2 linked regions of the Flavivirga spongiicola genome follow. The protein of the gene in region 2 interacts with the protein of the main gene of each other region in a pairwise test. Links are inferred from orthologs where the notes say so. Each region holds a gene or a part of one and is shown on either strand. Other genes may lie near its edges.

What was found.
Region 1: the proteins of Q4Q47_RS01935 (region 2) and Q4Q47_RS06355 interact in binary tests that used the Escherichia coli proteins (3 or more experiments, as listed by UniProt). The link is inferred for Flavivirga spongiicola from one-to-one orthologs.

Annotation. Positions count from the first base shown.
Region 1 is NZ_JAUOEO010000001.1:1,631,187-1,641,222, forward strand. Bases 5,551-8,548 are described here. They hold Q4Q47_RS06355 (aminopeptidase P family protein), read left to right. Parts: upstream 5,551-6,402; coding sequence 6,403-7,695; downstream 7,696-8,548. Other genes in these bases: Q4Q47_RS06350 (T9SS type A sorting domain-containing protein), read right to left, coding at 5,551-6,206; Q4Q47_RS06360 (aspartate kinase), read right to left, coding at 7,758-8,548. Outside these bases: Q4Q47_RS06335 (fumarate reductase/succinate dehydrogenase flavoprotein subunit), read right to left, coding at 1-626; Q4Q47_RS06340 (succinate dehydrogenase cytochrome b subunit), read right to left, coding at 642-1,313; Q4Q47_RS06345 (beta propeller repeat protein), read right to left, coding at 1,425-4,265; more of Q4Q47_RS06350, read right to left, coding at 4,344-5,550; more of Q4Q47_RS06360, read right to left, coding at 8,549-9,080; Q4Q47_RS06365 (hypothetical protein), read left to right, coding at 9,178-9,834; Q4Q47_RS06370 (alpha/beta fold hydrolase), read left to right, coding at 9,883-10,036.
Region 2 is NZ_JAUOEO010000001.1:534,195-544,053, forward strand. What follows is about bases 3,067-5,887. They hold Q4Q47_RS01935 (aminoacyl-histidine dipeptidase), read right to left. Parts: upstream 5,297-5,887; coding sequence 3,836-5,296; downstream 3,067-3,835. Other genes in these bases: Q4Q47_RS01930 (RNA polymerase sigma-70 factor), read right to left, coding at 3,067-3,431; Q4Q47_RS01940 (DUF3810 domain-containing protein), read left to right, coding at 5,565-5,887. Outside these bases: Q4Q47_RS01920 (SusC/RagA family TonB-linked outer membrane protein), read right to left, coding at 1-1,225; Q4Q47_RS01925 (FecR family protein), read right to left, coding at 1,811-2,794; more of Q4Q47_RS01930, read right to left, coding at 2,868-3,066; more of Q4Q47_RS01940, read left to right, coding at 5,888-6,632; Q4Q47_RS01945 (amidohydrolase family protein), read left to right, coding at 6,717-9,692; Q4Q47_RS01950 (amidohydrolase family protein), read left to right, coding at 9,797-9,859. UniProt on the Escherichia coli protein: Dipeptidase with broad substrate specificity. Requires dipeptide substrates with an unblocked N-terminus and the amino group in the alpha or beta position.

The sequences.
Region 1 (10,036 bases), 1.1 Mb from region 2 along the record:
AAATTACGAGTTATAATACCTCTTGCTTTTCCGTCAACCTTCACAACATCAAGCATTTCGTGACGGTTAAACATTTCAATTTTACCACGTGCAATTTGTCTATTCATTGCAGAATAAGCACCTAGTAATAATTGCTGACCAGTTTGTCCTTTAGCGTAGAATGTTCTGGAAACTAAAACACCACCAAATGAACGGTTATCTAATAACCCACCATAATCGCGTGCAAAGGGAACTCCTTGTGCGACACATTGATCAATAATATTTCCTGATACTTCTGCTAAACGATGCACGTTTGCTTCACGAGAACGATAATCACCGCCTTTTACAGTATCGTAAAATAATCTATATGTTGAATCTCCATCACCCTGATAATTCTTAGCAGCATTAATACCTCCTTGTGCAGCAATAGAGTGCGCCCGTCTTGGAGAATCTTGATAAGCAAATGCTTTTACATTATATCCTAACTCTGCTAAGGTCGCGGCAGCTGAACCACCTGCTAAACCTGTTCCTACTACAATAACATCTATATGACGCTTATTAGCAGGGTTTACTAAGTCTATATGATTTTTATAATCTGTCCATTTATCTTTAATTGGACCTTTTGGTACTTTTGAATCTAAAGCCATACTTACTATTTAAGATTAATGGTTAAAGTGATGAAAAAGAGCAATTATTATAAAGCCTAGAGGAATAACAATTGAATATACTTTTCCAAATGTTTGTAATGCTTTTTTACGTCCAGCTGTAACTCCTACCGATTGGAATGCCGATGTGAATCCGTGCAATAAGTGTAATGCTAAAAGTATAAATGCAACCACATAGGCACCTACTCTGGCTGGATTTAAAAACTTGTGTTGCAATTCGTGGAAATATCTAAAACTTCCATCATGCATTCCAGTCATATCCCCCTGAATGTATTTAGTATTTATCTCTGGAAACCAGAAATCTATAAAATGAAGTACAATAAAAGCTAATATTGCAAGCCCGCTATAAATCATATTTCTACTCATCCAAGTAGAGTTTGCAGCACCATTATTTTTGGCATATGCAACGCCTTTCGCTTTTTTGTTTTTAAGTTCTAATACAAAACCCATTAAAAAATGAAATACAACACCGAAAATTAAAACCGGCTGTAATGCAAATTGAACTAAAGGATTTGTTCCCATAAAATGAGATAGCTCGTTAAAAACATCTTCACTGAATAGAGATGTTATATTTACTGCTAAATGTATTATTAAAAAAAACATGAGGAAGAAAGCAGAAAGTGCCATAGCAATCTTTCTTCCAATCGAAGATTTAAAAAATCCACCCATTATTTTGAAGTTATTTTGTGTTTTGACAAAGGTACATGAGGTAGCAGTTTTAGACAACTAACATATGTCATGTTTTTGCTATTTATAATGATTTTAAGTTACAAAAATAGTCTATTTTATTATTAAAGCTTGTTTCTCAGAACCAATTTGAATGTAGTATGTTCCTTTTGGCATATAATACTTACCATTTTTAGCCTTATTAATATCTATATCAGAGTTTTCTTTAAGGAGTGCTTTTCTACCTTTTTCGGTTAGAGTTAAATCATAACTTGTATCGTTATACCCTTTATCTGCATTCACTTTAATTTGGTTAAGTAAAGCGTTTTTTCCAGAAAATATTTTTATGGTTTTTTCTTTGGAAGTATTTGAATAGAACGCAACATCTACTTTAGGTTCAAAGGCTTTACTCCATTGATTTGAAGTATTGCCCCAACGAGATGAATATCTTATATCTTTAACTTTAAAAAACGTTATAGCTTTTGATTGCATGTTGTCATTCATCTGCTGAAGCATTGCTATATCTGTTTTGTAAATACTTCTTCCGTGTGTTCCGAGTAATAAATGTTTAGCATCGGGCTGCACAACTATATCGTGAATAGCAACATTTGGTAGCCCCTTACTAAATGCCTCCCAACTTTGACCTCGGTTAAACGAAACATAAGCACCATTGTCTGTTCCTAAGTATAAAATATTCTCGTTTACAGGATCTTCCTTAATCACGTTAACTGGAGATGCAGGAATGTTGGAACCAATATCTTTCCATGTTTCCCCATAGTCATTGCTCATATAAACATATACTGTAAAATCATCCCAACGATAGCCATTTAAGGTGACATAAACGCGCTCTTTTTTATGCTGTGATGCCACAATTCGACTTATCCAAAGGTCTTTTGGTAATGCGTTTGAAATAATCTCCCAACTTCCACCACCATCTTTAGTGACCTGAACTAATCCGTCGTCGCTACCTGTATAAATCAATCCGAATTGAAAAGGAGATTCGCTAATAGTTGTTAATGTTCCATAGGCAACATTCCCTTTTTTCCCTCCATTGGTGAGATCATCACTAATGGCCACCCAATCGGTTCCTTGATTCATTGAACGCATTAATTTATTACCGCCTAAATACAAAATATCTTGATTGTGCTGCGACAATAAAATGGGAGTTTGCCAATTAAAACGATACGGTTTCTCTCCCAACTCATGTTTTGGTTGGATGTAAGTTTGTTCTTTGGTTTTTAAATTGAGTCTATGATAATTTCCGAATTGATACCCTGTATATACAACATTGTTATCTCTATTATCAATTTGAACCTGCATACCGTCTCCACCCATAATACTTTTCCAGGGGTATTGTCCTCTTTGATGCCAGCTTTTATCCTCACGAGCATTATTTGCACCAACCCAAACCCCATTATCTTGTAAGCCTCCATAGATGTTATATGGTTTCGCGTTGTCTACATTTATAGAATAAAACTGACCAACAGAATTAGCATTGAGTTTTTCCCATGTTTCACCATCATCGTAACTCATGTTTAATCCACCATCATTCCCATTTATTAAATGTCCTGGTTTTTTAGGATTTACCCACAATGCTTGATGATCTGAATGAACATTTTCTCTGCTTATAGAGGCAAAGGTTTGTCCACCATCTTTAGATTTCAAAATAGGAACTCCCAAAACATAGATTCCTTTTTTATCTTGAGGGTCAACTCTAATTTCTCCAAAATAATATCCATAACTATAATATAGACCATCAATATAATCATTATGTGTTTTTTTCCAACTTACCCCACCATCTTCACTTTTGTAAACTTCAGCGCCAATAACAGGTGTATCAAATAGCATAGTATTAGCATTTTCAAGATATTTTGCGAGATCAATTGGTTTTACATTGCCACCTCTTACCATTTGCTTTATATTTTCTGCTCTATATTTTTCTTGAAACCCATTCGTTTTTAAAAATCCGTTAAGTTTTTTATTATCAAGTTCAAGAAAGGTTTCTACCGTCATTGTCTTAAAATCGGCTTTAGTTAAACCATCTTTTTCTTCTTTTTTTGCTTCAGGAGCTCTCCGAAATTGACTATCATGTAAGGCATAAATAATGTTGTCGTTAAAAACAGCTAAGCCAATTCTACCAACCCCTTGACCAGTTGGAAACCCACTTTTTTCTGTAGAAACTTTAGCCCATGTACTTCCTGCATCTGTACTTTTGTATATTCCGGAATTATTCCCACTGCCATCAAAATTCCAAGCTTTACGATCTTTAGTCCATGATGTTGCAAACATGAGATTAAAGTTACCTGGACTACATTGCACATCAATGATACCACTCATATCATCTACAAATAATTTTTGCATCCATGTTTTCCCACCATCCATTGTTTTGTAAATCCCACGTTCTTGGTTTGGAGAATATAAATGCCCTGTGACGCCAACAATAACTTCATCGGGATTGTTTGGATTAATTAAAATTCGGCCTATGTGATGTGAATCTTTAAGTCCCATATTTTGCCAGGTCTTTCCATGGTCTGTAGATTTTAAAATTCCAATACCTGCATAACTAGATCGAGACGAATTATTTTCTCCGGTTCCTACCCAAATAGTTTTGTTTTTCCAATCGACAGCAATATCTCCTACGTTTTGAGTATTTGATGTGTCTAGTATTGGATTAAAAGTAATTCCGTTATTTTTAGTGTACCAAACACCTCCTGATGCGTATCCAACATAGAATTCGGTTGGGTCATCCGGATTAACAGCCACATCTGTAACACGACCACTCATAATCGTTGGTCCAATATTGTTAAAAGCAACATTTTTTACTAATGATGTTTGAGTAAGTTTCTCTTTTTTGATTAGGGCATCTTCTATTATTTTTGAAGATGTTGCGGGTTGCTGTGCAGATATTTTAAAAAAAGAAAAAACAAAAAGTAAGAGGAGAATTTTAAATTTCATGTTGATCAGTTTTAATTTTTGAAAATTATTAAAACTGATCAAATTTACACTATTTCAATATGCTATAGTTTTGTTAAATTAATCTAGAACCATCTTTCTGGTTATCATAGCGCTATCTGAGTGAATATTTACAAAATAAATGCCTTTAGAGAGACCTGTTACATTAATAGTTTTAGTTTTTGAGCTATCGTTATTAGATATATCAACCTTAGAAATTAATCTTCCACTTATATCATACATATTCACTTTTTCTAAATTGATAAAGGAATCATTTTTTATATAGAATATACTTTTGGCAGGATTAGGATATAAGCTAATAGCCTTATCTAACTCTTTATTTTCTACACTTAATGGACATGAAATACTAGTCATTAACGGACGGACACAAACCATAGAAGTTGTGCTTCTTGTTTGCACGTTATTAGCAGCAGTCGAATTATCAGCACTTAACACTCTTTGAGTTGTATCATTTAAAAGTGTATAGTGCATAACATCATTATTAGTATTTATAACATGACCTAATTGATGCCCATGACCTAATTCATGTAATGCAACGCTTTCAAAATCCCATTGATCAGAAGTAATGCCACCAGTATCGCTCCCAAAATACCAGGATTCTGTTTCAGGAGTGCCTGAGTCATTGATATCACTGTCAAATACAATATCCAATTCTTCTACTCGCCATTTAAGCGGTGAAGGACCACAACCAGCATACCAGGAAAAACAAACACCAAGAATATCATCATTACTCGTTATTGTTTCTAACTCATCTCCATTATCAAACCTAATGACATTAACAGGAGGTTCTGGATCTGTTTCACTTTCATAAATTGCCTCATCCACTGTTGTAGCAGAGCTGCTTATAGTCCAATTGACTCCGGTTTCGCAAACCCAATTATTAAAAGCTCTTTCAAATGCTGCTTTAGCTCCCGGGTGCTCTGAATCGTCAAAAAAATCGGTAAACATTTCCCATGTGTATCCTCCTCCACTTTGACCAATATGCTGCACTTGATAAGCTAGTTCGCCATCACCAAAATCACCTTCAACATTTAATTCGGCATATGAAATAGTTAAGTCACTAGCAGAAACATCACTAGTTGGGGTTACAGCTCCATCAGTTACACGAACTTTTCCGGTTCCGGCAACGGAGGGAATTTCGACAGTGATTTGAGTATCACTCCATGTTAATACTTGACTATCTAATGCATCTACAAAAGTGGCACCGCCATCATCAGCATTACTAAAACCAACTTTTCCTTTTACTGCTCCAAAATCAGAACCTGTAATAGTAAGCACCTCTTTAGTTCCTGCTGTTGCTGTCGTAGGAGTAAATGCAATTGAAGTAGGAACTAAAAGATTTTTCGATTGTTTTGATTGCAAGCTTTTAGATTGGGTATCGAAATTAGATATAACCCTATAATCATTTTTAGTATGGCTCATAATTTCGTTATAAAAAGACGATTTAATACCTTTCTTTTTATTAAAAGGGTTCACGGCCAAATCGTCATATAAGTTATACTTATAAAACCCTTGTGATGAACCATAAGGTCTAAATGCTTTCTTAGTAGATTTACTTTTAGTATTTATAGCAACATTGTTGTTTTGTAATGTAAAAATGCCGGCATCACCTAGTCGTAATTTTAAGCTTGGATTTGCTATTAAAGCATGTAAACCAACTGTGCCTCCTAAGGTTATAACCTCAACAGTAGTTAATGGTTCTCCTTTAAAAACTTTATAAACTTCAACAGTATTAGCTGTATAGATTATACGATGATTATCATCCCAAAAGGATTTTTTATCAACAACTTTACCTTCAATAACTAGACTTGAGTTATCTATTTGTTTTTTTAAAGATGCTTCTCTCATCAATACCTGAGCCGATAAAGTTCCTATGCCAATAAAACAAAATATTAATGCGATTGTTAGAGTCATTTTTTTCATCTGATTAGATTTTTAATGTTTATTAAAAATTGATTTGGAGATCGAAAGCTTAATATAAAAGATTCTGGACAAAACAAACTCAACTCCAGCTGCTTACCTTAATATTAAAAATATGAGGGGATTACCAAATATAATAAATTATTACATAAGATTTCTTTAGTTTTGCTACATATAATAAACTTAACGTACACTTAATATGAAATACCACCTAATTAATAATGAGCTATTTATAAAAAACCGCAAAAACTTTACTTCAAAAATGACCCCTAAAAGTTTGGCTGTTTTTAACTCAAATGATATTTATCCTATAAGTGCGGATAGCACCATGCCTTTTGAGCAGCATCGAGACATCTTTTATCTAAGTGGTGTAGATCAAGAAGAAAGTATTCTTGTACTATTTCCAGATTGCCCAAAAGAGAAACATCGCGAGATCTTGTTTTTAAAAGAAACGAATGAACATATTGCTATTTGGGAAGGTGAAAAATTAACCAAAGAAAAAGCTTTTGAAACCAGTGGTATTAAAACTGTTTATTGGTTGCAAGACATGGAGAAAATCATGTTTGAGATTATGACCCAATGTGATACTGTTTATATTAATACCAATGAGCACTACAGAGCCAATGTAGAAACTGAAACCCGGGAAGATCGTTTTACAAAATGGTTAAAAGAAAAATATCCCGCACATGCCGTTGCTAAAAGTAACCCAATTTTACAAAGGCTTCGCTCTGTAAAAGATGTCATTGAAATAGATTTAATTCAGCAAGCCTGTGATATCACCGAAAAAGGATTTAGACGTATTTTAAATTTTGTGAAGCCTGGTGTTTGGGAATACGAAATTGAAGCAGAGTTTATGCATGAATTTTTGCGAAATCGTTCTAAAAAATTCGCTTATACGCCCATTGTTGCTTCTGGAAATAATGCTAATGTATTGCATTATATAGAAAACAATCAACCGTGTAAAACAGGTGATTTAATATTAATGGATATTGGTGCTGAATATGCTAATTATTCTAGTGATATGACACGTAGTGTTCCTGTTTCCGGAAAATTCACTCCGAGACAAAAAGACGTTTATAATGCAGTGAACAGAGTAAAAAAAGAAGCCACAAAAATGCTGATTTCCGGAGCTCTTTGGGAAGACTACCATATTGAAGTTGGCAAAGTAATGACTAGTGAATTACTTGGCTTAGGGCTACTAGATAAAAACGATGTGCAAAACGAAAATCCGGAATGGCCTGCATATAAAAAATATTTTATGCATGGCACGAGCCACCATATGGGGCTAGATACACATGATTATGGTATATTAACAGAGCCCATACAAACTAATATGGTATTTACTGTAGAACCTGGAATTTATATCCCAGATGAAGGTTTTGGCATACGATTAGAAGATGACGTGGTTATTCAGGAAAACGGTGAACCATTCAATTTAATGAGAAATATTCCTATTGAAGCAGATGAAATAGAAGACATTATGAACTCATAAGATAAAGAAGAAAGGGTCGTTTTTAAACGACCCTTTTGCTAACAACACTAAAATTTTGTAATTTAAAGAGTGACTAATTCAAATAAATAATCGTTTAGTTTTTGCAGCGAATTAATTTTGTCTTTTGTATCAACTAATAGAGAAATATTATTTTTGCTTCCTCCATAAGAAATCATTCTAATTTTTACATCTTGTAATATTTGGAATAACTTATATGTGTCATCGTGGTTAACCACAGAGTGTCCTACCAAACAAATAATACTTTGATTTTCATCAACTTCTATTGTAGCTATTTTTTCTAATTCTTCAATAATTTGGTCTAAGTTTTTATCATCATCAATCGTTAAAGAAACGGCCACCTCAGATGTTGTAATCATATCGATAGACGTTTTATAAGTTTCGAAAATTTCAAATACTTTTTTTAAGAAACCATGTGCCTGCAACATTCTCGCAGATTTAATCTTTATGGCTATAATATTATCCTTGGCAGCTATAGCTTTAATACCATTTTCTGAAGTGATATTAGAAATTAACGTCCCATGAGCATTAGGGTTCATTGTGTTTTTTAAACGCACAGGAATGTTATCTGCCCTAACAGGTGTAACCGTTTGTGGATGTAATATCTTAGCTCCAAAATAAGCCAATTCAGCAGCCTCATCAAATGATAAATTCGAAATTGGCTTGGTATTTTCAACATATCTGGGGTCATTGTTATGCATCCCGTCTATGTCTGTCCATATTTGCACTTCATCTGCTTTAATAGCAGCTCCAATTATAGTTGCAGTATAATCGCTTCCGCCACGTTGTAAATTTGAAACTTCATTATTATCATCTAAGCAAATAAATCCTTGGGTGATATATATTTCTGAATTTTCTACAGCATTTATTGCAATCTCAAAGTGTTCTTTTATATAACTTATATTCGGTTCCTTATCTACATCGATACGCATAAAACTTAAAGCTGGTAATAAAGCAGAGCTTATGCCTTCTTGTTGTAAATAACAGTTAAACATATATGTAGAAAGCAGCTCACCTTGAGCCACAATATTATTTTCTAAATTTATAGAAAAGGTTTTATCAGTACATGTAGCTAAAAAATTGAAAATACTAGAAACATAATCTTTAACTTCTTTATTTAATTCTTTATTAGTTAAAAGTTTATCTATTGTAATAGCGTACGTTTCATGTAACTTATTAATTTTATCAACAGCCTCATTTGGTTCTTTGTTAGCAATATTATTTGCAATAGCAACTAACTGATTTGTAGTGCCAGACATAGCCGAAAGCACAACAATCTTCTTGTCTCCATCGTTAATAATATCTTTAACGTTATTTATATTTTCAATGGAACCTACAGATGTACCTCCAAATTTTAAGATTTTCATTTACATTAATTTGAATGTAAATCTAAAACTCCTTGGTCCAAATACTATATTTATTTAAAAAAAAGATTATTTTTGCACAAATTGTTAAATAATTAACATGAAAACCGTATCTAACTGTGTTGAAGACATTTTGATAACACAACCTTATCTGGAAGAGGCGTTGTCTAGAAATATCATAAACTTTAGTGCTTTAGCTATTGAATTAACAGAGCCTATTAGCAAAATGCTTAAAAAGGATGTTAAACCCGGAGCTATTATGATGGCCTTAAGGCGATACAATCCGCCTACAACACTAACCAATTCAATAAAGATGAAACGGGTTATTCAGAATTTAGGAGACATAACTGTACGTTCTAACTTAACAGATTTTACCGTTAAAAATTCTGATACTATTATTGACAATCATGCCAAAATTCTAGATAGAATAAATCAAGAGTCAAAACTATTTTACACGTTTACAAGAGGTATTCACGAAAGCAATATTATAATTTCCAGCAGCTTAAAAGGTTTTATTATTGATCAATTAAAAAATGAAACCTTTTTAGCAATACAGGATGGATTATCAGCAATTAGCGTAAACCTCCCTCAAGACAACTCTAAAATTGCCGGTCTATATTATCATTTTTTTAAACGTTTAGCTTGGGAAGGCATTGTACTTTACGAAGTCATTTCAACCACGAACGAATTTACAATTTTAGTAGAAGATGAATATGTAGACAAAGCCTTTGCTGCCATTAAAAAAGTAAAATCTTAGCCTTTTTCTTATTTGAATGATTTTACCTTTGCATAAGATTACTTAAAAATGAATTTACTATACAAAGGTATTAATGTTTTCTATACCGATAAGGGAAAAGGTAATGCTATAGTTTTACTCCACGGGTTTTTAGAAAACGTCTCCATGTGGGATACTTTTATTCCGACACTGTCAAAAAAAAATAGAGTCATTTGTATCGATT
Region 2 (9,859 bases):
ACTGAGCAGCATAAGGTATGTTCGCAGAATTATTAGGATCAGGTGACCAATTAGCAACAGAACTTCCATCTAAACTAGATCCCCATGATCCTAAAGAAGCAGGGTTATAAGTACCTCCACTACCTTGACCATATTGGTTTTGGTAGTCAAATAAAATATTTCCAGTTTCTGTAGTTATTGTAGAACTAAAATCTACACTTAGTCTATCTTCACTACCAGATTTTGTTGTTATAATTATGGCACCATTATTTGCTCTTGCTCCATAAAGTGCTGCTGCATTCGCTCCTTTTAACACATTAATAGATTGAACGTCATCAGGACTAAGATCTGATATATCTCCTCCCAAAGGCACACCATCTACAATATATAAAGCTTGGCTACTTCCCGCAATGGATCTATTACCCCTAAGTACGACCTTTGAAGACCCACTTACTCCGTTTCCAGAACGTTGAATAGAGACACCTGCAATCTTACCTGATAAACTATTTACCAAGTTTTGATTTGGTCTAGCCTCATCAATACCATCAACATCTACATTTTGAGTCGCATAGGTTAACGATTTCTTTTGCCTTTTAATACCTAGAGCCGTTACTACAACTTCGTCTAATTGACTGGCATCTTCTTCCATGGTTACATTAATAGTATTCGAATCACCAACAGTGATTGTTTGTGTTTTAAAACCTATATAAGAAAACTTTAAAACGGCACCATTATTGGCTTGAATACGATACTCACCATCAAAATTTGACTGTACCCCTGTTGAAGTTCCTTGAATAATAATATTCACACCAGCTAGAGGAATGCCTTTTTCATCTACTACTGTTCCTTTTATTTCATTTTGAAGAACATCTTTAATAATGGTTTCTATTTCCTTATCTAAATTCTCATTATTAATTAAGTCTTCAATGACTTTAACAACAGATTTGTCATTCTTAGGAAATAATATGATTTGATTTTTTAGAAACCTATAATCTATATTCGTTCTCTTAAACAAACTAGTAAGAACCTCGTTTAAATCTTGATTATCGGCACTTAAAGAAACCTTTTTAGTGACATCAACCAAACTATTATTATAGAAGAAATTAAATTTGGTTTTCTTCTCTATTTTATTAAAAACAGTTCTAAGTTCTTTATTATTGACATTAATAGTAACATTTTGCCCATTAGCATCAATCGCAAAGAGTTTAGCCATGGTGACAAAAAGTAAAAGGGTATAAATTTTCATAATTCGTAAAAGAATTTTTTTTGACAAAAATTTAGTGTCGTTTTTTTTCATAATTTTGCATAGTTTAAATAGTTATTACTTTCCGAAGTAATGATTTTAATCGAAAAGAGGATGTTACAGCATTCTCTTTTCTTGTTTATTATTCCAGAGTTTGTTTATTAATAGAGTTTTAAAAAGCCAAAGAGAAAAGAAATAATGGCTTTAGTAACTCTTTAATACCTTAAATTGTTTTTTTTGAGAAAAATTAAGAGTTGTTTTTTTTCATAGTTTGGTATAGTTTAAATAGTTATTAATATTAATTATTTTCGGAGTTATAATTTTTCGAAAAGAGAATAAGTTACAGCTACCTCTTATATTTATTATGGCTCCAGAATTATTTTTTGCCTTCTATAGTGTACTTAATTGGGGAAGAAGCATTATAATATTATAATAACCTAAGTACTTTATAGATATTTAAATTGCTTTTTTTGAAAAATTTAAAAGTCGTTTTTTCTCATGGTTTGGTATAGTTTAAATAGTTATTAATTATTTTCGGAGTTATAATTTTTCGAAAAGAGAATAGTTACAGCTACTTCTTATTATAAATTATGGTTCCAAAAATATTTCTTTGCCTTCTATAGTGTACTTAATTGGGGAAGATATGGTCAATAGTTTAAGTACTTCATAGATGCTTAAATTGTCAAATGTACCTGTATACTCATAGTTTAATAGTTTTAGTGAGTTAATATTAATTTCTATATTATATTTTCTTTCTAAATCAATGGCAACTTCACGCAATGGTGTTTTATTAAATATTAATGTTCCATCCTTCCACGCAACTACATCTAACGATTTTACCTCTTCAATTTCTAACTTATTTTCTTTTTTATGAAATACAGCCTTTTGAGAAGGCGCTAATACAATAGGTGTTTCTTCATCTTTTATTAATTCTACTTTTCCTGTTACCAAGGTGGTTTCAACTTTTGTATCTTTAGCATAAGACTTCACATTAAACGATGTCCCTAAAACTCGAATTTTAATACTATTTGTATTTACAATAAAAGGTTTGTTTTCATCTCTTTTAATATCGAAAAAAGCTTCTCCAATAAGAGTTACTTCTCTAATACTATCATTAAACTCCTTTGGGTAAGTTAATTCACTATCTGCGTTTAATACTATTTTAGACCCATCTGGAAGATATACTTCTTTTTTATCCCCTCTATTTGTAATAAAACTAAAATGACCGTTTGGAGCAGCTTGACTAATTTGAGTAGATTCTTGGGGAATTATATTATTCAAACTGATCACTTCTTTGAAATTAAATATTAATATGGTTATGATAGCTATCGAAACAGCAATGTAAGAAAATTTATCTAATTTTCTCTTTTTTATGCTATTTTTAAACCTTTGAAAAAAGAAATCACTATTAACATTAGGAACATCTTTAAAAGTAGAAGCAATATATTCAGCCTTTAAAACATTGTACACTTTTTGATTTTCAGGGCTTTTTCTTACCCACTCTATCGTTTTTCTTTTTTCGACAGAATTCAAATCGTTCTTAATGTATTTTAATAGTTGCTTTTTATTCATTATAATTGACCAGTTATATATATGACGTATTTAATTAAGGGTACCCCTTAGTTAAAAGTGACTTTATTAAAATTTATAGGAAAGGAAGGAATTCGCGAAGGGATACGCGCAGGTGCTTAAGAGCTTTAGTAATATGTGTTTCGATCGTTTTTTTAGAAATATCCATTTTTTCAGAAATTTCCTTATGATTTAGCCCCTCGATACGACTTTTCACAAATACATCCTTACATTTAGGAGGAAGTAACTCTATGGACTTTAGCACAGCTTCAAATAATTCTTTTTCAATTATCAAAGAGGTTGCATCATCAGAAAATGCCGTATAATTTATGGAAGCCTCTAATTGAGATAAATTGTTTTCAATATTCAATAACTGTTTTTTAGACCTTAAGTAATCTAAACAAGCATTTCGTGTGACCTTATATAAGTAACCATTAATATTCGATTGAATATTTTTTTTTGACCACACTTTAAGAAATACGTTTTGGATTATTTCCTCAGCGTCTTCTCTGTTTGAAACATATTGAGATGCTATGTATAATAGTTTTGAGCGATATAACTTGAATAAAATTTCAAAAGCAGCAACATTACCTTCATTTAATAAACTAATAAATTCTTCGTCGTTTATGCTTGTTGCCATATTCATTTAAGAACAAAATTAATACTTAATTTAGGAGTTGTTTATAAAAAAAACTTATCAAAGTTAGTAAATTTCATTAATTAATTAATGGTTTGTTTACAACTATTTTTAATTATCTCACATAAACCGGTTAAATATTATGGTACTGTAAAGACTGATAATCACTAATTGTTTGCTAGATTCAAGAAAAATAAAGGTATAAATATTTTAGCTTTATTAGATAAAAAGTAATGGAGTTATGAATGTAAAAAATGTAAAAGTAAAACGTATTTACACAGTGGAGTTAAACTAAAATACAGAAATACAGAGTTCGAAATTTATCATTTTTAATTTGATATAAAATCATATTTTTATTAGTAACAACAAAAAAGAGTTTTCGAGTGAAGAAATGTAATTCATCAATATTATTTGTTCGGAATATCCTTCAAAATCTCTAATACAAATTTCCAATATTTCTGAACTGAAGAGATTTGAGCACGTTCATCCGGTGAGTGTGCGCCTTTTATATTGGGTCCGAAACTAATCATATCCATATCTGGATAATTTGTTCCCAAAATACCACATTCTAATCCAGCATGACATGCTGCTACATGTGGTTTTTCTCCATTTAAATCTTCATACAATTTGGCCATTACTTTTAAAATAGCCGAATCCATATTTGGTGTCCACCCTGGATAATCTCCAGAGAGCTCAACTTCACAACCAGTCAGCTCAAATGTTGCACGCAATGTATTTGCCAGATCCATTTTAGAGCTTTCAACAGATGAGCGTGTTAAACAACCAATATGAATATTCCCATCTTTAACCAGAACTTTGGCAATATTGTTTGACGTTTCAACTAACTCTGGAATATCAGCACTCATTCTGTAAACACCATTGTAAGCGGCATATAAAGCTCTGGTCAATCCTTCCTGAACTCCTAAATCCATAATCTTTTTTGGTGTTTCCGACTTAGATATTATAATTTCTAAGTCTGGTTCCATCGTTTTAAATTCCTTCTTAATAGTATTAGAAATCAAAGCTATTTCTAATAAAAAAGCATCTTCATGTACAGCATCAATAGCAACGATGGCATTACTTTCTCGAGGAATAGCATTACGTAAGCTACCTCCATCAATCTCAGAAATCCGTAATCCGAAGTTTTCAAAACCATCGAACAACACACGGTTCATAAGTTTATTAGCATTCCCTAAACCTTCGTGAATTTGCATTCCTGAATGTCCGCCTTGTAAACCTTTTACAGTAACCTTATACCCTATTTTAAATTCTGGCGTTTCTTCTTCGTTATAAGTTCTTGTTGCTGTGACATCGACACCTCCTGCGCACCCTACACCAATTTCGTCATCTTCTTCCGTATCCAGATTCAAAAGAATACCACCAGAAAGCAATCCTCCTTTTAAGCCCATTGCTCCTGTCATACCAGTTTCTTCATCAATAGTAAATAAAGCTTCAATAGTCGGATGTTCAATCTCTGTACTTTCTAAAATAGCCATGATAGTAGCAACTCCTAAACCATTATCTGCTCCTAAAGTGGTCCCTTTTGCTCGTACCCAATCACCATCTACGTACATATCAATTCCTTGAGTATCAAAATCAAAATTAGTATCATTATTTTTCTGGTGAACCATATCTAAATGCGATTGCATGACTATGGTAGTTCTATTTTCCATTCCTGGTGTTGCTGGCTTTTTAATGATAACGTTTCCAACTTCATCTTCAATGGTTTCTAAGCCTAGATTTTTACCAAAATCTTTTATAAATGTAATAACGCGCTCTTCTTTTTTTGACCCTCTTGGTACTGCATTTAAATCTGCAAATCTATTCCAAAGTTGTTGTGGTTGAAGTTCTCTTATTTCTGTACTCATAGTATTGTTTATAAAGTTGTGCAAAGGTAGCAAAATTGCTTTGACATTGGCTATTGCCCCAAATGAAATAGCATCTCTTTTAAAATAGATTAGCAATGAATTTTGTTTTTGGTAAATAATTCATAGATAGCCACATTTCGACTCCGCTTAACGCAAGTCTACTCTCTCTACATTATAACATTTTAAAAAGGTATTTTGTAAAGCAAGAATACTCCTTGTATAAACAAACAACAACTATTTAGATGCTAATTTTTATTACTTTTGATACATGTTGAAAAAGAAAAAGACCTTATTGTCATTGTCGCTAATTCCTCAATATTTATTAATTACATGGCTATCTAATTATCCTGAATTTGTAGAGCAATTTTATAGCCATGGTATTTACCCGTTTATCTCGAGAATCTTTAGATATATCTTAGGTTGGATACCATTTTCGTTTGGAGATTTGGTTTATACGCTTTCTATTATTTATGTGGTTCGATGGTTTTATAAAAACAGAAAAGCACTTAGAAAAAACACGAAGCAATGGTTTATTGATATATTTTCTGCATTTGCGATTATGTACTTTGTATTTCACCTGTTTTGGGGATTTAACTATTATCGGTTACCATTACACAAGAGTTTAGATATCGCTAATGACTATACTACGGAACAATTAATTTCTGTGACTGAGAAATTGATTAAAAAATCGAATGCCCTTCATTTAAAAGTCACTAAAAATGATACCATTAAAACTGATTTACCTTATAGCAAAAGTGAGATACTAAAGATGACTCCTATAGGTTATGAAAATCTAAAACAAGTATTCCCTCATTTAGAATATCACCCAAAAAGTATAAAAAAGTCATTATATAGTTATCCGTTAACTTATATGGGTTTTAGTGGCTATTTGAATCCATTTACCAACGAAGCTCAGGTTGATGGATTAATCCCTGCTTATAAAGTCCCTACAACAGCTTCTCATGAAATTGCTCATCAATTAGGTTATGCCGCTGAAAATGAAGCTAACTTTATAGGGTGCATGGCTGCTATAAATCATGACGATATCTACTTTAGATACACGGGGTATACCTTTGGCTTGCGCTTTTGTCTGAATGAAATTTATAGACGAGACGAGTGCATCTATGAAGACATGGTTGCAGATGTTAACATAGGCATTTTAAAAAACTATAGAGAGGTTCGACAATTTTGGGAATCACATGAAAACCTTGCCGAACCTTTATTCAAATTATTCTACGGTAACTTTTTAAAAGTCAACAAACAAAATAAAGGTATGGAAAGCTATAGTTATGTGGTTGCTTTATTAGTTAACTATTTTAAGGCTAATCCCCTTTGAGTGTGTTAAATAAATCTTAATAAATCGCATCTGTCTTCAATATTCATATCTTTAAAGCTTTAATTTTTTAATTAACTACTCTATATGAATAAAATGTATCTGGCTATACTCGCTTTTTTGTGTAGCATATCTTTTTTTGCTCAAGATTATTTTCCAAAAAATAGCGGTGTAAGTACAAACAATACAAATTATACAGCCTTAACTAATGCCAAAATTTTTATTACTCCTACGCAAGTTATTGAAAATGGAACCTTATTAATAAAAGACGGTAAAGTTCTAAGTACAGGAACTTCAGTTGTAATTCCTAAAAACACAAATATTATTGATGTTTCAGGAAAAAGTATATATCCTTCTTTTATTGACATATATTCAGATTTTGGAGTTAAAAAGCCTCAACCGGCGCCAAGAAGTCAAACGCCGCAATACGAAGCTAGTAGAACAGGATATTATTGGAATGACCATATTATGCCTGAAAACAAAACTATAAGCAAGTTTAATTATGATTCTAAAAAAGCCAACGAACTTATTAAAGCAGGTTTTGGTGTTGTAAATACACATATTCATGATGGTATTGTTAGAGGGAGTGGAACTTTGGTTGCTTTAAATAATCATAGTGGTAACGAAACTAGGGTTATTGCCGAAAAATCTGGTCAATATCTATCAGGAAGAAAAAGTGTGACCTCTAGACAAGTTTACCCAACTTCTCCAATGGGAGCTTTAGCTTTACTTCGTCAAATGTACTTAGACGCAGATTGGTATGCACAAGGCCATAGCAAAACAAAAGACTTATCGCTTGAAGCATTAAACAACAACAAAGACCTTGTTCAGATTATAGAAGCTGGCAGTAGAGCAAATGTTTTAAGAGCTGATAAAATAGGTGATGAAAATGGTATTCAGTATGTCATTCTTGGAGGAGGTGATGAATATGAACGCATAAATGACATAAAGGCTACAAATGCATCACTAATTATTCCAATTAATTTCCCTAAGCCTTACAATGTTGAAAACACCTTTTTGGCATCCTCGCTTTCATTACAAGATATGAAAGCATGGAACCAAAAACCTACAAATCCAAAAGTACTAGCAGAACATGGCATCCCGTTTACATTGACAACGCATAGCTTAAAATCTCCGGCAGATTTTAAAGCTAATTTGTTAAGTGCTATCAAGCATGGTTTATCTAAAGAAAAAGCGTTAGAAGCCCTAACAACTATTCCAGCTCAACTTTTAGGAAAATCTGATGTTATTGGCTCTCTTAAAAATGGCGCTTATGCTAATTTTTTAATTACTTCCGGAGATATTTTTAATAAGAAAACAACACTCTTTGAAAACTGGGTTCAAGGTCAGCAAAATATTATTAAGGATATGAACACTATAGATATTAGAGGTGATTACCGTTTTTCTTTAGCTGGAAACTCCTTTCAAATGTCTTTAAAAGGTGAATTATCAAAATTAAAATCAGAAATTAAAACGAATACAGATACTTACGGGTCTAAAATATCGTATAACAAAGATTGGGTAAATATATCGTTAAAAACGAAAGACTCAACAAAACAAGAATTTATTAGAATTACTGCACATGTAAACCCTAATAAAGACCTTAAAGGTAAAGCTATTACGCCTGACGGGAGAGCGCTTCCATTTTCAGCAAAATATTCTAAAAAAGAGAGTGATAAGGAGGAGAAAAAGAAGAAAGAAGAAGATAAAAAAGTAGCAAAAATGTTCCCAATAACCTTTCCAAATAATGGTTATGGTTTTGCTGAATTACCAAAAGCTGAAACGCTTTTATTTAAGAACGCCACAGTTTGGACTAACGAAAAAGAAGGGGTTTTAGAAAACACCGACGTATTAATAAAAAATGGAAAAATTTCTAAAATCGGGCAAAACCTTTCAAGTAAAAATGCTAAGCTAATTGATGCAAAAGGTAAACACTTAACTGCGGGTATCATTGATGAACATTCACATATTGCGGCAGCTTCAATAAATGAAAGTGGGCAAAACTCCTCTGCCGAGGTAACTATAGAGGACGTTATTGACGAAACGGATATTAGTATTTACAGGAATTTGGCCGGTGGTGTAACATCCATTCAAATTTTACATGGATCAGCAAATCCTATTGGTGGGCGTTCTGCTATTATTAAATTAAAATGGGGAGAATCGGCAAACAACCTTATTTACAATAACAGTCCAAAATTTATAAAGTTTGCCCTAGGTGAAAACGTTAAACAATCGCGTTCTAACAATGGGGTTCGTTTTCCACAAACACGAATGGGTGTAGAACAAGTTTATATCGATTATTTTACTCGGGCAAAAGAATATGATGCCCTTAAGAAAAGTGGAAAACCATATCGTAAAGACATTGAATTAGAAACTTTAGCAGAAATTTTAAGTAAAGAGCGTTTCATTTCTTGTCACTCTTATGTTCAAAGTGAGATTAATATGCTTATGAAAGTTGCTGAAAATTTCAACTTTAACATCAATACATTTACCCATATCCTTGAAGGCTATAAGGTTGCCGATAAAATGAAAATGCATGGCGTGGGTGGTTCTACATTCAGTGATTGGTGGGCCTATAAATATGAAGTTAACGATGCTATTCCTTACAATGCTTCTATCATGCATAATGAAGGGGTTACTGTGGCCATTAATAGTGACGATGGCGAAATGTCCCGTAGACTAAACCAAGAAGCTGCTAAGTCAGTTAAATATGGTGACGTTAGTGAAGAAGATGCTTTAAAATTCGTAACTCTTAATCCTGCAAAATTATTGCATATTGATAATAGAGTTGGTAGCATTAAGGTTGGTAAAGATGCCGATGTTGTTTTATGGACCGATCACCCACTTTCGATTTATGCTAAAGCAGAAAAAACAATTATTGAAGGTGTTACTTATTTCGATTTAGAAGCCGATAAAAAAATACGTGCTAGAATAAAAGAAGAAAAAAGTGAGCTTATTAATATGATGATGCAAGCCAAAAACAAAGGTTTAAAAACGCAGCCAATAAAAAAGAAAGAGAAAGAATATCTACACTGTGATTCCATTGATAATGAACGTCATTAGTGTTCAGTAAGCAGTGTTAAGTGAGCAGTGTTCAGTTGAGGGTCTTAATTCCATATAATTTAAAAATAAATATTCGTGTATTCGTGGCGAAAAAAATAATCCAGATGAAAAATTTAAAAACAGCGTGTTTACTAATTATAATGTTGTGTGCTTCTATTGTTATTGCA